Regions from separate parts of the Streptomyces sp. NPDC018610 genome, predicted to be linked through region 3. Evidence: riboswitches for the same ligand, from Rfam matches in the RefSeq annotation. Region 3 holds a riboswitch; each other region holds the start of a gene.
What was found. Region 3 has a riboswitch for cobalamin ahead of ACH5A8_RS29670 (CbtB-domain containing protein). Riboswitches for the same ligand answer to the same signal wherever they lie in the genome.
Positions count from the first base shown of each region.

Region 1: another riboswitch for cobalamin. It lies ahead of metE (5-methyltetrahydropteroyltriglutamate--homocysteine S-methyltransferase); the one in region 3 lies ahead of ACH5A8_RS29670 (CbtB-domain containing protein).
Region 2: another riboswitch for cobalamin. It lies ahead of ACH5A8_RS06855 (acyl-CoA thioesterase); the one in region 3 lies ahead of ACH5A8_RS29670 (CbtB-domain containing protein).

Region 1 is NZ_JBISAL010000002.1:330,432-335,831, reverse strand. Features, by position in the region: gene ACH5A8_RS06890 (histidine phosphatase family protein) at 1-603, opposite strand, end outside; gene ACH5A8_RS06895 (hypothetical protein) at 1-4, shown strand, start outside; partial or broken gene ACH5A8_RS06885 (citrate/2-methylcitrate synthase) at 724-896, shown strand; gene metE (5-methyltetrahydropteroyltriglutamate--homocysteine S-methyltransferase) at 985-3,303, opposite strand; cobalamin riboswitch at 3,470-3,698, opposite strand; gene ACH5A8_RS06875 (3-hydroxybutyryl-CoA dehydrogenase) at 3,892-4,761, opposite strand; gene aceB (malate synthase A) at 4,758-5,400, opposite strand, start outside.
Region 2 is NZ_JBISAL010000002.1:323,114-328,513, forward strand. Features, by position in the region: gene ACH5A8_RS06845 (alpha/beta fold hydrolase) at 1-689, opposite strand, end outside; gene ACH5A8_RS06850 (IS110 family transposase) at 722-1,819, opposite strand; cobalamin riboswitch at 2,385-2,612, shown strand; partial or broken gene ACH5A8_RS06855 (acyl-CoA thioesterase) at 2,734-3,063, shown strand; gene ACH5A8_RS06860 (short-chain fatty acyl-CoA regulator family protein) at 3,155-4,588, opposite strand; gene aceA (isocitrate lyase) at 4,971-5,400, shown strand, end outside.
Region 3 is NZ_JBISAL010000013.1:49,394-54,793, forward strand. Features, by position in the region: gene ACH5A8_RS29655 (3-hydroxybutyrate dehydrogenase) at 1-172, shown strand, start outside; gene ACH5A8_RS29660 (histidine phosphatase family protein) at 631-1,227, shown strand; gene ACH5A8_RS29665 (CbtA family protein) at 1,351-2,103, opposite strand; gene ACH5A8_RS29670 (CbtB-domain containing protein) at 2,125-2,346, opposite strand; cobalamin riboswitch at 2,382-2,525, opposite strand; gene ACH5A8_RS29675 (bifunctional o-acetylhomoserine/o-acetylserine sulfhydrylase) at 3,022-4,383, shown strand; gene ACH5A8_RS29680 (homoserine O-acetyltransferase) at 4,389-5,400, shown strand, end outside.

The DNA of each region.
Region 1 (5,400 bases), on a different contig from region 3:
CTGAGCGCCGGTAGTTGAGTCCCAGTCGACGTCCGGCACGCCCAGGGGGCGTCCGAGCCGCAGATTCCAGCGCCCGGCTCGGCCGCTGAGTTCGGTCACCGTGAGCGGTGGCACATCGAGGCGCCAGAAAACAGTGGCGGGTAGGTCCAACGCCTGTGTGATCGCCGCCCGCACCACCTCCGGCTCGACCACAGCGAGCACACGACCCTCGAAAGCCCCCGCTCCCTCCAGCCACCGTGAGACCCTCTCGCACAGGACCTGTACGGACTCACCCCCGTGCGGTGCGCTGCACGGGTCCGTGAGCCAGTGGGCCACGGCTTCCGGCTCGGCAGCCGCCACCGCCTCCAGCGTGCGGCCTCGCCAGCGGCCCACGTCCAGCCCGGCCAGCTCCGGCGTCTCTCCGCCGTCGAGGCCGAGCGCGCTCGCCGTCTGCCGACAGCGCGCACTCGGGGACACGAGCACGTGCGCGGGCACGGACAGTGACCCGGCGCCCGCACGGGCGCGAGCCGTGCCGGTGTCATCGATCGAGTCGCCGTCGTAGAACCGGGCCCTTCGCAGTGATGGGCTCGTGGCCGGTGAGACGAAGGTGACGCGACTGGTCACGGGGCTGCTCCTGCTGTCGGTGTCATGGGGGCGTGGGTGCCCACCGCTTTGCGGGACGGCCGGGTCACGGTCGTCTTGTGCACCGCCTGCTGGACGGCCTGATAAACCCTCTCGGTACCACACCGCGTCTACAACCACGGTGACTCCCGCGTGCCCATCATGCGGGATGCCCTGATCTTCGTGATGAGCCGCGTGACCGGCTGGACTGCCCACATCACCGAACAAACTCGCCCGCGACGCTCTGATCCGCCCGCGCGGGACCGGGCCAGCGGGCGGTGCCGACGGCCGAGTAGGGATACATGGCTGCCGGCGCGCTGTCCGGCGGAGAGCGCAGGGCCGGGGCGCTCGTGGCGCCCCGGCCTCGTTCCGTGTCCGGTCAGGTTACGAGGCAGATAGTTCGGCGCGGACGGTGCGGGCGGCGGCGACCAGGTTCTCCAGGGAGGCGCGGGTCTCGGGCCAGGCGCGGGTCTTCAGACCGCAGTCGGGGTTGACCCAGAGCCGTTCGGCGGGGATGGCCTGAAGACCGGTGCGCAGCAGGTCCGCCACCTCCTCGGGGCTCGGCACGCGAGGCGAGTGGATGTCGTACACACCGGGGCCGGCCTCGCGGGGGTAGTTGTGGGCGGCGAGTTCGCGGGCGACCTGCATGTGGGAGCGGGCGGCCTCCAGGCTGATGACGTCGGCGTCGAGGTCGTCGATCGCTTGGACGATGTCGCCGAACTCGGCGTAGCACATGTGGGTGTGGATCTGGGTGTCCGGGCGGACCCCACTGGTGGTGAGGCGGAAGGCTTCGGTCGCCCAGTCCAGGTACTCGGCCCGGTCGGCGGCGCGCAGGGGGAGGGTCTCACGTAGTGCGGGTTCATCCACCTGGATCACCGATGTCCCATCCGCCTCCAGGTCATTGACTTCGTCGCGCAGGGCGAGGGCGACCTGGCGGGCGGTGTCGGCGAGGGGCTGGTCGTCGCGGACGAAGGACCAGGCGAGCATGGTGACCGGGCCGGTGAGCATGCCCTTGACCGGCCGGTCGGTGAGGGACTGGGCGTACGTCGTCCAGCGGACGGTCATCGGCTCGGGGCGGGAGATGTCACCGGCCAGGATCGGCGGGCGGACGTAGCGGGTGCCGTAGGACTGGACCCAGCCGTGCTGGGTGGCGAGGTAGCCGGTGAGCTGCTCGGCGAAGTACTGGACCATGTCGTTGCGCTCGGCCTCGCCGTGCACCAGGACGTCCAGGCCGGTCTTCTCCTGGAAGGTGATCACCTCCTCGATCTCCGCCTTGATCCGTTCCTCGTAGCCGACCGTGTCGATGCGGCCGGCGCGCAGGTCGGCGCGTGCCGCGCGCAGTTCGCCGGTCTGCGGGAAGGACCCGATGGTCGTGGTCGGCAGGAGGGGCAGGCGGAGGTGGGCGCGCTGGGCCGCGCAGCGTTCGGCGTAGGGCTGGGAGCGGCGGGCGTCGGCGTCGGTGACCGCGGCGGCGCGGGAGCGCACGGCCGGGTCGTGGGTGATGCGCGAGCCTGCCCGGGAGGCGAGGTCGGCACGGTTGGCGGCCAGTTCGGCGGTGATCGTGTCGGTGCCCTGGGCGAGGCCCTTGGCGAGGGTGACGACCTCGCGCGTCTTCTGCCGGGCGAAGGCGAGCCAGCGCAGGATCTGCGGCTCGATGTCCCGTTCCGCGGTGGCGTCGAGCGGGACGTGCAGCAGGGAGCAGGAGGCGGCCACGTCGACGCGGTCCGCCAGTCCGAGCAGGGTGCCCAGGGTGGAGAGGGACCTGGCCAGGTCGTTGGCCCAGATGTTGCGGCCGTTGACGACTCCGGCGACCAGGCGTTTGCCGGGCAGGCCGCCGACGGCGGCGAGGTCGTCCAGGTTGGCGGAGGCGGCCTCGGTGAAGTCCAGGGCCAGGCCCTCGACCGGGGCTTTGGCGAGTACCGGGAGGGCCTCGCCGAGCCGGTCGAAGTAGGACGCTACGAGGAGCTTGGGCCGGTCGGTGAGGGCGCCGAGGTCGCGGTAGGCGCGGGTGACTGCGTTGAGTTCGGCCGGTGTGCGGTCCTGGACGAGGGCGGGCTCGTCCAGCTGGACCCACTCCGCGCCCGCGGCCCGCAGGTCGGCGAGGACTTCGGCGTACACCGGCAGCAGGCGGTCCAGCAGGGTGAGCGGCTCGAAGTCGCTCGGGGCACCGGGTGCGGGCTTGGCCAGCAGGAGGTAGGTGACCGGGCCCACCAGCACGGGTCGGGCGGTGAGGCCCAGGGTCAGGGCCTCCTTCAGCTCGGCGACCTGCTTGGCCGCGTCGGCGGCGAAGACCGTGTCCGGACCCAGTTCTGGTACCAGGTAGTGGTAGTTGGTGTCGAACCACTTGGTCATCTCCAGCGGCGCGACGTCCTGGGTGCCGCGGGCCATCGCGAAGTACCCGCCGAGCGGATCGGCGTCCACGGCCTCCCGGTGGCGGGCGGGGATGGCGCCGACCATGACGGTGGTGTCCAGGACATGGTCGTAGTACGAGAAGTCGCCCGTGGGCACCTCGTCGATGCCGGCCTCGGCGAGCTGCTGCCAGTTCGTACGGCGCAGGTCGGCGGCGGTGGCGTGGAGGGCGTCGGCGGTGATGCGGCCCTTCCAGTAGCCCTCGATCGCCTTCTTCAGTTCCCGGCTCTGTCCCTGGCGGGGGTAGCCGTACACGGTGGCGCGTGCTGCCGCGGCTGCGGGCTTGGTGGTCACGGAGATCTCCTTCGCGAGATGAATCCCTGAGATCCCGGGGACGGGACGAGAGCGCGAAGGGGTGACGGAACCGGACGGGTACGAGCCCGCGCGGCACAGCGCGGTCCTCCGCCTGGTACGGTCGCCGACCCGCCCTCGAGGTCACCGGGATGTCCGCGCACGAGTGGTTCGCACACGGGCAGTTGGCAGGTCTTCGGACTCGCGGGCGCGTCTCGTCGTACGAAGTCGTACGAGACACCTACTGGCCGTCGCTTCCCAAGCCCTGCCGGGCCCAGTGCGTATGACGGCGGTCGTTCCCGCTCACCGCTGCGGGGCAGTCCCGGATTCCCACCGGGTTCCCTCTTACGACGCATCCCGCCTGGCGGACGGGGCGAACCAGCTGCACCGGCCAGCCTACGGGGTCACCGTCAGAGAAGAGAGCAGCACGTCCGTCATCTGGACGGTGAGGCGGCCCACATCGCGCCGTACGGTCCACAGGGCGGGAAGCCTGCTGCACACGCGCTTCCCGCCCTTCCCCTGTCACTCCGCGCGGGGACCCTCACACCTGTGGCGGCACGAGCTCCTCAGCCCCCGCGTCGTAGGAGGCCCTCAGACCCGGTTGTAGCAGTGGAACCCCCGGCCGGTCTTCCTGCCGAGCAGTCCCGCCTCCACCATCCGTTGGAGCAGCGGCGGAGGCGCGTAGAGCGGCTCCCGGAACTCGGCGTACAGCGACTCGGCGATCAAGGCGACGGTGTCCAGGCCGATCAGGTCCGCCAGCCTCAGCGGGCCCATCGGGTGAGCGCAGCCCAGCTCCATGCCGGTGTCGATGTCGGCGGCAGTGGCGAAGCCGGACTCCGCCATGCGGATCGCCGACAAGAGATAGGGGATGAGCAGCGCGTTGACGACGAACCCGGCCCGGTCCCGGGAACGGATGACGGACTTGCCGAGCACGCGGGCCGCGAAGTCCTCGACGATGGCGGTCGTGTCGGCCGATGTATGCAGCGATGTCACCACCTCCACCAGTGGCAGCACGGGGACAGGGTTGAAGAAGTGCAGTCCCACGACCCGGTCCGCGCGGCTCGTGGCCATGCCGAGCCGCATGATCGGGAGGGAGGACGTGTTGGTGGCGAGAACGGCGGCAGGGTCCTCGATGATCTTGTCGAGAGCGGCGAACACCTCCGTCTTGGCGTCCGCGTTCTCCACGACGGCTTCGACGACGAGCTGCCGGTCGGCCAGGTCCTCCAGATCGCCGGTGAAGACGAGCCGGGTGAGGGCGTCCTGCGCGGCAGCCTGCTCCAGCTTGCCCCGCCCTACGGCGCGGTCCAGCGAGGCCGCCACCCGGTCCCGTGCGGCTCGGGCCGCGACCGCGTCCACCTCGCACACCACGGTGTCGAGCCCGGCCCGTGCGCACACCTCGGCGATACCGGCGCCCATCTGACCGCCACCCACGACGCCGGCGCGCCGGATGTCCCCGCTCATGCTCCAGCCCCCGTCCGGCGCACGAGGTGCCGGGTGTAGGCGTCAGGGGTGAAGAAGAGAGGCAGTTCGCCCGCCAGAGCAGTCCGTTCGAAGAGCGCGCGGACGTCCTGGACATCAGCCCAGGGATACTCGGCGCCGAGCGAGGCGATCTCGTCGTCGAGCAGTGCGAGGACCGTCTCCCGGTCGATCACGCGGTGTCGCAGCCACTGCCAGATCTGCACGCGGGCGATCTCGGCGGTGGCCGCGTCCTCCATGAGCCCGTACAGGGCGACGGCGCCCTGGCCGCGCAGCCAGGCGGCGAAGTAGCGCAGCGCGACGGCGATGTTCGTGCGGACGCCCTCGGTGGTCGGGGGGTTGCTGATGCGGCGCACGGAGAGCAGGTCGGCCGCCGTCACGTCCACGTCGTCCCGCGTCCGGTCGATCTGGTGGGGGCGTTCGCCGAGGACGTCGTCGAAGACCTCGCGGCAGACGGGGACGAGGCCGGGGTGGGCGGCCCAGGAGCCGTCGAAGCCGTCTTCTGCCTCACGTTCCTTGTCGAGCCGGACCTTGGCGAGTGCGGCCTCGTGGGCGGCCGGGTCCTTGTCCGGCACCTGTGCGGCCATGCCGCCGATGGCGTGGGCGCCGCGCTGGTGGCAGGTG
Region 2 (5,400 bases), on a different contig from region 3:
GCGAGCCGCGCGTCCGGGATGCCGGCCACCAGGGTGCGCGCCTCCGCCGGACCGGTGACCTGGTCCTCGGAGCCGACCAGGACGAGCGTCGGCACGCCGATCCGGCCCAGTTCGGCCCGGACGTCGAAGGAGGCCAGCACCTCGCAGGCGGCGATGTAGCAGCCGGGGTCGGTGGTGCGCACCATCTGCACGGCCCAGTCGGTGATCGCGGGCTGAGCGGCGGCGAACCCGCTGGTGAACCAGCGGTCCGGGGACGTACGGGCGATGGGGTCGAGGCCGTTGGTACGGACGACCACCCCGCGCTGACGGAACTCGTCGGGCGTTCCGAACCGGGGCGAGGCGGCGATCAGGGCCAGGGAGGCCACTCGCTCGGGGTGGCGCAGGGCCAGTTCCAAGCCGATCGCGCCGCCGAGCGCGCAGCCGGCGTACCCGAACCGCTGCACGCCCAGCCCGTCGAGGGTGGCCAGCAGCCGGGCGGTCAGGTCGGTCACCGAGCCGGCCGGATGCGCGGGCGCGCCGCCGTGGCCCGGCAGGTCGAACCGGAAGACCCGCCACTGCTGTGTCAGCTCGGGGACCTGCCGGTCCCACATGTGCCATGTGGTACCCAGTGAGGGACCCAGGATCAGGACCGGAGCGTCTTCTGGCCCGTCAAAGCGGTATTGCAGGGTGTTCGGGGGTGTCTCACTCACGCCCCAGACCCTCTCACGTCTCACGGACGCCCCTATAACGCAGGGGTGCGGGAAACCGGTCTGACCAGGTTGAAGACCTCGCGGGCTGCGTATCGCTTGAGGCATCGGATGATCTCGCGTCGAGTCTTGCCTTCCTGCGTGCGGCGTTCGTAGTACGCCTGGGTGCGCGGGTCGTGGCGCAGCCGGGTGAAGACGATGCGGTGCAGGGCGGCATTGGCCTGGCGGTCGCCACCATGGTTGAGCCGGCGCGTGCTCCGGCGGCCAGAGGAGTACTCGATTGGGCTGACTCCGCAAAGGGCAGCAAAGGATGCCTCAGTGTTCAGCCGCTCGGGATTGTCCCCCATGGTGATCAGGAGAGTGACGGCGCTGTCCGGACCGATGCCCACCGGTTCGAGCAGCTGTGGGGCGTGGCGTTCGACGAGCCGGGTCAGGCGCTGGTTCAGCTCATTGATCTGTCCGGTGAGCTGTTCGATGCGCTCGGCGAGCATGCGCAGCGTCAGGTGGGTGGCCTGGGCCACCGCGTCCTCGTCTCCCCCGTCATCGGGTGGGCTGAGGGTCGCGCAGGTGCGGAACAGCTCGGCGTTGCCCAAGCTCGACAACCGTTCCCGCAGGGCGGGGTCGGCGATGACCAGGACGGCCTTGAGCTGGTTGATCGCCTGGGTGCGGGCCTTGACCGCGGAGTCCTTGGCGAGCTTGTACATCCGGGCGCTGTGCACCGGACCGTCACCGGACTTGGCCCGGGCCCGGGCGCGACCGCTGAGCACGGCCCGCGCGGCGGCCTGCGCATCGAGCGGGTCTGACTTTCCCAACTGCCGGCGGGCCGAGCGGTCGGGCCGGTTCACCTCATATACCTCGACCTGCTGCGCTAGCAGGTAGCGGGACAGGCCCGCGCCGAAGGTGCCGGTGCCCTCGACGCCGGCCCGGCGCACCGTCCCCCGCTTGCGGGCCCAGACAAGAAGCTGCCGATAGCCGACTGTCGTTGCCGGAAAGGACTCGGTTCCCAAGATCTTCCCGAGCGGGGAGATCACGGCGGCGACGTGAACCTCGCCGTGCGTGTCCACGCCCAGCACGACTTCTCTCCGCACGAGAGGATCCGTACTGGAGGAGGTGCTGCGCTGTCTGGTCGTCATGGTGGTTCGCCTTCCGGTGGTGACGTGGTGGGTGGATGACACCGGCCCGCTAGGAGCGGTCTGAACCGTGATGGCGCCGGAACTCGGCAAGGCCCCTATTGGGACACGTCCTGGGGCTCGGTACCTGCAGGTGCCATCCCGCAACGACAGTCGACACGCCTGTGACTGGACACTTCGGTCATAGATCTCATGAGTCAGACCCCCGTCCGAGACAGCACTGTGCAACCGTCCCATCGATTCCGGGACAACGGCCTGACCCGACCACAGCCGGATGACCTCGTCGGAACAGGTACTCAACCTGCCCTGGAAGAGCCGACGAGAAGTCAACTCTTCGTCAGCTCCTGACCGGCATCGGCGGACGGCCTGTGACCCGTCGTACCGGAGGTCCTGCCTCCACCATGGCACGAACCGACCTTTCATCAGGTGGATGCCCTACACGGTCCTCGCCCTTGACGTGCGAGCACCGGTGGAAACTCCCCTGTTCGATGTGCGGCGGAATCGCGCCGAGGTGTCTGGCGGGCAGGAAACTGGAGGCGCCCGGGATCGGCACCACGAGCGCGGCCCGTAAGCTGGCCGTGCAGCTGGTTCGCCCCGTCCGCCAGGCGGGATGCGTCGCAAGAGGGAACCCGGCGGGAATCCGGGACTGCCCCGCAGCGGTGAGCGGGAACGACCGCCGTCATACGCACTGGGCCCGAGGAGGGCCTGGGAAGCGACGGTCAGTAGGAGTCCTCCTCGGTGAACGACGAGGACGCGCCCGCGAGTCCGAAGACCTGCCAACTGCCCGCGCCCCTATGTGTGCGCGGTTACACCCCTGCCGCGACTCGCGAAGGAGAGTTGACGTGGCCGACCGGAACGCCACCCTGCCCACCCCCACGAAGCCCCCGGCCGACTCCCGGGTGACGCTCGCGCACATCATGAGCGAGCACGACACCAACCTGTACGGCACCATTCACGGTGGCGTGGTGATGAAGCTGATCGACGACGCGGCGGCGGCTGCCGCCGGGCGGCACGCCGACGGGCCGGCGGTGACCGTGTCCGTCGACCGGATGACCTTCTTGGCCCCGGTGCGCGCCGGCGACCTGCTCACGGTGCACGCCGAGCTGGAACGTGCGGGGAGGACATCCATGACGGTCGGGGTCAGGGTGACCGCCGAGCGGTGGAACGCCGCCGGTCCCGGCACCGAGGTCGCCACCGGGCGGCTCACGTTCGTCGCCATCGATGCCGACGGCAAGCCCCGTCGCGTGTCGGCCCTGGCGGAGGCTGGAGCCGGGTGAGGGCCCACACCCGCCGTTTCCGCGCACAGCGGTTGCGGGGAGTCGTTCTCCGACGCCGGCCCTACGCCCGGCCCGCCTCGCGGTCCGATGGGGCGTCGGGGCCGGTCACCGGGTAGGGGACGAAGGTGCTGCTGTCGGGGTCGATCCGCAGGGCACGTCCGAGCGGCGGTGCGGCGCGTTGGGGGCATCCGAGGCGCTCGCAGACCCGGCAGCCCATGCCGATGGACGTGGCGGCCGAGGCGTTGTCGAGGTCGAGGCCGTCGGAGTACACGAGGCGATGGGCGTGGCGGATCTCGCAGCCCAGGCCGATGGCGTACGTCTTGCCGGGCTCGCCCCACCCGCCGCGGTGCCGGGTGATAGCTCGGGCCGTCCAGAGGTACCGCTGGCCGTCGGGCATCTCGGCGATTTGAACGTGGATGCGGCCGGGGGCGGCGAACGACTCGTAGACGTTCCACAGTGGGCAGGTGCCGCCGGCCCGTGAGAAGTGGAACGCGGTCGCAGACTGGCGTTTGGACATGTTGCCGGCCCGGTCGACCCGGACGAAGGAGAAGGGCACGCCGCGCAGGCGGGGGCGCTGAAGGGTGCTCAGGCGGTGGCAGACGGTCTCGTAGCCGAGGCCGTAGCGGTCGGTGAGGCGCTCGATGTCGTAGCGGAACTCCTCGGCCGCCGTGTGGAAGGCGGTGTACGGAAGAATCAGCGCGGCGGCGAAGTAGTTGGCGATGCCGATGCGGGCCAGCGCGTGGGCGGGTGAACCGGGTTCGAAGTCCTCCTCAGCCAGCCTGCCCAGGCCCTCGTCGTACTCCAGCAGGGCGAGCTGCGTCGCCATGCGGAAGGCACGCTGGCCGGGCCGCAGGCGCGGGGACAGGTGGAGGGTGCGAGTCCGCCGGTCGTAGCGGTGCAGCCGTTCGCCCGGCTCCGCGGCCAGGTGAACGCCATGAGATCGGGCGAGCCTGGCCGTGAGGGCCCCGATCACCTCGCCGGGCCGTACTCCGATCTCGTCGGCCAGGTGCTCGGCGGCGAGGTCGGTGTCGTGGAGATAGTTCTGGCGACGGTAGAAGAAGTCCCGGATCTCCTCGTGCGGCGACGGCGCGGTGCCCCGGTCTCCGTCCCGGCCGTCCGTCACTCCGGCCAGCCGCTCGGACAGGAGCTGGTTGCGGCGGCCCAGTTCGACCAGAACCTGGGCGACCGCGGGCATCCGGGACGCCAGGTCGGCCAGATCGGACTGGGTGACCCTGGCGGCGGTGATCTCTCCCGTCAGCGCCTCGCGCAGGTCGGCCACGAGGCGGGTCGTGTCGCGGGCCGAGAAGAACCCGGGGTCGACGCCGTAGGTCTCGGTCAGCCTGAGCAGGACCGGCACGGTGAGCGGACGGGAGTCGTGCTCCATCTGGTTCAGATAGCTGGGGGAAAGGCCCAGAGAACGGGCGAACTCCGCTTGACTCATTCCGCGTTCCTCACGCAGTCTCCGCAACCGCGCCCCCGCGTAGGTCTTGCTCACCGCCCGTTCCTCCCTGCCGGGGATTTGGTTTGGTGATGGTACGGGATCAACCAGTGGTAGGAGCATTCGCAGACTTGGCAGAACGCTGCCCGAAGATTCGCAGAAGTTGGCTACTGTCCAAGCTTGATGGCACTGAGTGCCAGTGTCAGAGTCATAGTGCGGCCCGCCGGACCCGGCAGACGCCTCTCGGGACCGGGGCACGATTCACTGCCCTGACGTCGGAGCCCTGGGATCCGCGACGTCTGCGCCCGGCAGCATTGCTCACCTTCGTCTCCCGGGATGACGGCGGGCCGCATCACAGCGATTCGACACGCAGTGCCACACCCGTCGTTCAGGACAGGCGGAATTGGCAATCTGCACAGACCGAGAGACGGTGACCGTCATGGCAGAAGCGAGGACGCAGACAGCCGAGGAACTGGCCCGACGCTGGGCCACCGACCCCCGGTGGCAGGGCATCGAGCGCACCTACAGCGCCGAGGACGTCGTCCGGCTCTCCGGCAGCGTCCGCGAGGAGCACACCCTGGCCCGGCGCGGCGCCGAGCGACTGTGGCGCCAGTTGCACGAGCAGGACTACATCCACGCTCTCGGCGCGCTCACCGGCGGCCAGGCCGTCCAGCAGGTGAAGGCCGGTCTGCAGGCCATCTACCTGTCCGGCTGGCAGGTCGCGGCCGACGCCAACCAGGCCGGCCACACCTACCCCGACCAGAGCCTCTACCCCGCCAACTCCGTGCCGCAGGTGGTGCGTCGGATCAACAATGCGCTCCTGCGCGCCGACCAGATCGCCACCGCCGAGGACGGCGGCGACACCACGG
Region 3 (5,400 bases):
CGGCATACCGACGGCGGACGTGGTGGACCAGGTGTTCCTGGAGCACACCGCGATCAAACGCCTCATCGAGCCGGCCGAGGTCGCCTCGGCGGCCCTGTGGCTGTGCACCGAGCACACCGGCTACGTCACCGGTGCCTCCCTCCCCCTGGACGGCGGCTGGACGGCCCACTGACCGGACACCCCCACCGACCCCGCACCCACCATCCCGCATGAGCCCCGCACCGGCCCGTCGTCCGGGTGCGGGGCTGAGCGGCGTGCGCGGGGATGCGCGGCGTGCGCGGGGATGCGCGGCCTGCGCGAGGGTGAGCGGCCTGCGCGGGGGTAAGCGGCCTGCGCGGGGGCGAGCGCCGTGGGTGCGAGGGTGGCGGAGGAGGCCGGACGGCCTCCGCACGCTTGCCCAACCAGCCCCTCCTTCCTGATCCCACCGGAGCGCGGCCGAGGCCGGGACGTACGTGTCCGGGCCTCGGCCGGGTGTTGGTCCCTGCGGTCCCTGCGGTCCCTGCGGCGCCTGCGGCGCGCACCACACGTGCGGTGCTTGCCGTGCGGCGGTGTGTGCCGTGCGCGCGTGCCGTGTTCCCGTGAAAACCTGGGCCCGCATCCGCCGACGACCGTCACACCAGGAGGAGTCACGTGGCCAGCCGTGTCACCCTCGTCTCACCCGCCATGAGCCCGTCGCTGCGGCAGACCCGTTTCTACGCCGGCGAGCCGATCGACGACTTAGGCGCGGCCCGCGCCCGTTCGGCGGCGCCGGTGCTGCCCTCGCCGGCCCGTACGGTCACGTCCCCGAGCGTGCGCTGCGAGCAGACGGCGGCGGCGCTCGGCCTGGACGCCGTGGCGTCGCCCGAACTGGCGGGCTCCGACATGGGCCGCTGGCGTGGCCGCACCCTGGACGAGGTGATGGCCGCCGAGCCGGAGTCGGTGGCCCGCTGGCTCGCCGACCCTGGCTGGGCGGGCCATGGCGGTGAGTCGGTCCAGGAGGTGTGCGAGCGGGCCGGAAGCTGGCTGGACGCCACGCGGGAGGCGGACGGCAGGATCCTGGCCGTGGTCGAGCCCGACCTCGTACGGGCCGCCGTCGTCCACGCCCTGGGCCTGCCCGCCGCCGTCTTCTGGCGGCTGGACGTGGTGCCGCTGACGGCCACGGAACTCAGCGGACGGGCCGGGCGGTGGAACCTGCGCCTCGGGCGGCCGCTGGACGGACCGGGGTCATCGGCCACCAACAGCCGTTGAGGGCGACACAGTTCAGGATGTCACGACCGGTGACGGAGCAGCGGGGACGGTGTCCGGTCTCGACGGGAAAGCCCGCGACAGCCCCCGGATGGTTCCGAAGGGCCGTCGCGTGTCCCGATATCGTCAGTTCGGGGCGGAAACCGTACGCCCGGACGCGGCCGTCGCGGGCTTGGGATCGAGCTGCCGTTCGGCCAACTCGCCGAAGAGCAGGCCGAATCCGCCCCACAGCACGGTCTGGACGGCCAGTGCGGACAGGCGGAACCGCCACAGCAGCGCGGCGGGGAAGTCCTGCGGCACCTCGTTGATGACCGGCAGGAACTCGTACGCCGACCCGATCACGACGGCGAACGCGGCCACCGCGACGACCGTCGCCCACCAGTTGCCCAGGACCGGCGCCAGGCGCTTGCCCAGGATGACGGCGGCGACGGCGAGCAGCACACTGAGCACCATCATCAGGAAGTACAGCGTGGTCCGCTTGCCGATGGTGTCGGGTTCGCCGACCGACGGCGGGTTGGCCGGGTACTTGAGGAACGGCACGACGTACACGGCGAGCAGCGCGCAGCCGGACAGCAGCAGCGCGGTCGCCCGCGGGCCGAAGCGGCCGACTCGGCCCATGGCGAAGCAGTAGGCGAGCGCGGCGATGCCGCCGAAGGCGACCCCGTAGACCAGGACGCCGGTGGCGAGGCCGGCGGTGGACTGCAGGGAGCGGGAGACGACCTCCATCTCGTGCTCGTGGGAGTGCGCGTCCTCGAAGCCGATCGCCTTGTCGACGCTCGGTTCACCGAGGAGGTAGGCGACGACGAGGGCGAGCACGCCGGCGGCCAGGCCGGCGAGCATGCCCCGCACGAGGAGATTCCTTACCGTTGCGGAGTTCATGGATGCGCGGCGTCCCTCGCGTCAGTGGCAGGGGAAGCCGAGCAGGTGGCGGGCGTCGTGGACCCACTCGTGGACGTCCGTGCCGCTGAACACGGAGGTGGCGCCCTGCTCGGCGCCGACGAAGTACAGCAGGACCAGCATCAGGATGCCGAAGAAGACCGCCCAGGGAGCTATCGCCTTCAGCGGCAGCTTCGCGGGGATGGCGGGAGTGGTGGCTGTCGGCTGGGCGACGGTCTGCGCCATGGCAGAACCTCCTCCGGGAATTCGCGTCCCATGTCGGTGGTGCACTGGACGACGGCCACGGGTCTGACTCGCGTGACACCCTGTCGGGGCGTCACGCATACAGTGGCGCGACCGTGCCGGATTCCCACCGGCTTCCGTCTCGCCGTCGTCGATATCGGACCGACCTTACCGCGCGCAGCGGACACGGCCAAGACCGCGTCCACCTGGGAAGATCCCACCGCACAGTGGACGGACCGGGCAATGACCGGGCGATGACCGGGCAACGGACCGCGCAGTGGGACGTCCGGTGGTTCGAGCCGTTTCGCGCGCCGGGTCGCTGCCTCTGTGCGCCCCACCCCGTTGCGGCGAAACGACCACCGTTCCCTGGTGTGGCGGCGGTCCGCTGTGGTTGTCTGGGGCCATGACCGTGCTCGTGACCCGCCGCCACGTCGACTACGTGCGTGTCACCACCACGGGTTGTCGCGCCGTGAGCTGAGCCCGTCCCGTTCCTCCGGCCCCTCCGGCCTGTCTTCTCCCACCGCGCACCGCTCACCGCGGCACGTCGAACGCACCCCGATCCGGGCGTCGTTCGCGGCCCCGCGCGGTGTCTCCGTGTTTCCCGTCCCCGCGCCGCGGGCGCCCTCGCCCGCCGCGAGCAGTCCTGTCCTCCGCCCTCCGCACCAGGGAGCAGCCACCATGAGCCAGCCCGTCGACTCCGTCACCGCCGGCCACACCCCCGAGGAAGTGCCTCCCGGCCCCGACACCTCCGCGTGGTCCTTCGAGACCAGGCAGATCCACGCGGGCGCCGCACCCGACCCGGCGACCGGCGCCCGGGCGACGCCCATCTACCAGACGACGTCGTTCGTCTTCCGCGACACCCGGCACGCCGCCGACCTGTTCTCGCTGGCGGAGCCCGGCAACATCTACACCCGCATCCACAATCCCACCCAGGACGTCTTCGAGCAGCGCGTCGCCGCCCTGGAGGGCGGCGTCGCGGCCGTGGCGCTCGCCTCCGGGCAGGCCGCGGAGACCCTGGCGATCCTGACGCTCGCGAGCGCCGGTGACCACATCGTCTCCAGTTCGTCGCTGTACGGCGGCACCTACAACCTGTTCCGGCACACGCTGCCGAAGCTGGGCGTCGAGGTGTCGTTCGTGGACGACGCGGACGACGTCGAGGCCTGGCGGGCGGCGGTCCGGCCGAACACCAAGGCGCTGTTCGCCGAGACCCTGGGCAATCCGCGCGGCGACGTGCTCGACGTGCGGGCGGTCGCGGACGTCGCGCACGCGGCCGGGCTGCCGCTGATCGTGGACAACACCCTCCCGACCCCCTATCTGCTGCGTCCCCTGGAGCACGGGGCGGACATCGTCGTCCACTCGGCGACCAAGTTCCTCGGCGGGCACGGCACGGCGATCGCGGGCGTGGTCGTCGACGGCGGGAGCTTCGACTTCGGGGCGCACGCCGACCGGTTCCCGGACTTCACCGAGCCCGACCCCAGCTACCACGGGCTGCGCTACTGGCCCGCGCTCGGCCCGGGCGCCTACGCCGTCAAGCTGCGGGTGCAGTTGCTGCGCGACCTCGGTCCGGCCCTCTCCCCGCACTCCGCCTTCCTGCTCCTGCAGGGCGTGGAGACGCTGAGCCTGCGCCTGGAACGCCACTCGGCCAACGCCCTGGCCCTGGCCGAGTGGCTGGAGCGGCGCGACGAGGTCGCCGCCGTGCACTATCCGGGGCTGAAGTCCAGCAAGTGGTACGAGGCGGGACGGAAGTACCTGCCCCGGGGCGCGGGCGCGCTGGTCTCCTTCGAGCTGCGCGACGGCGTCGAGGCCGGCAAGCGGTTCGTGGACGTGGTCGAGCTGTTCAGCCACCTCGCCAACATCGGCGACGTGCGCAGCCTGATCATCCACCCGGCGTCCACGACGCACAGCCAGCTCGACGAGGCCCAGTTGGCGGCCACCGGCGCCTCCCCGGGACTGGTGCGCCTGTCGGTCGGGATCGAGAACCTCGCCGACCTCAAGGCCGACCTGGAGGCGGGGTTCCGCGCGGCGAAGGGCGCGTCCTGAGCACCGTGCCGACGCCCTTCGGGGTCCCCCTCCCGCCGGCCTCCGGGGCCTGGCGGGAGGGGGACCCGCCCGGGCGTCGCCGGTGGCACGCGCGGGACGAGCCGCTGCCCCTGGAGGCCGGCGGTGAACTCCCGGGCGTGCGGCTCGCGTACGAGACGTGGGGGCGGCTCGCGCCCGACCGTTCCAACGCGGTGCTCGTGCTGCACGCGCTGACCGGCGACAGCCACGTCGCCGGTCCCGCCGGTCCCGGCCACCCCTCCCCCGGCTGGTGGGACGGGCTCGTCGGCGCGGGGCGCGCCCTCGACACGGACCGCTGGTTCGTCGTGGCCCCGAACGTGCTCGGCGGCTGCCAGGGCAGCACCGGGCCGTCGTCGCTCGCGCCGGACGGACACCGCTGGGGCGGGCGCTTCCCGTTCCTGACACAGCGTGATCAGGTGGCCGCCGAGGCGGACCTGGCGGACGCGCTCGGCATCGACCGATGGGCGTTGGTGGTGGGCGGGTCGATGGGCGGGATGCGGGCGCTGGAGTGGGCCGTGACGCACCCCGGGCGGACCGGGGCACTGCTGCTGCTCGCCACGGCGGCCGCGGCGAGCGCGGAACAGATCGCCTGGGCGAGCATCCAGCTCCACGCGGTGCGCGGCGACCCGCACTGGCGCGGCGGCGACTACCACGACGCGGGCCCCGGCCTGGGCCCGCACGCGGGACTGGGCCTGGCCCGCCGCCTCGCCCATGTCACCTATCGCAGCGAACCGGAGCTGCGGAGCCGTTTCGGCCGTGCGCCGCAGGGCACGGAGGATCCCTGGCGCGGCGGCCGCTACCAGGTCGAGTCCTATCTCGACCACCATGCCGCCAAGCTCGTGCGCCGCTTCGACGCGGGCAGCTACGTCACGCTGACGGAGGCCATGAACAGTCACGACATCGGTCGCGGCCGGGGCGGCGTACGGGCCGCCCTCTCGCGCGTGACGGCCCCCGCTCTCGTCGCCGCGGTCGACTCGGACCGCCTCTACCCGCCCCACC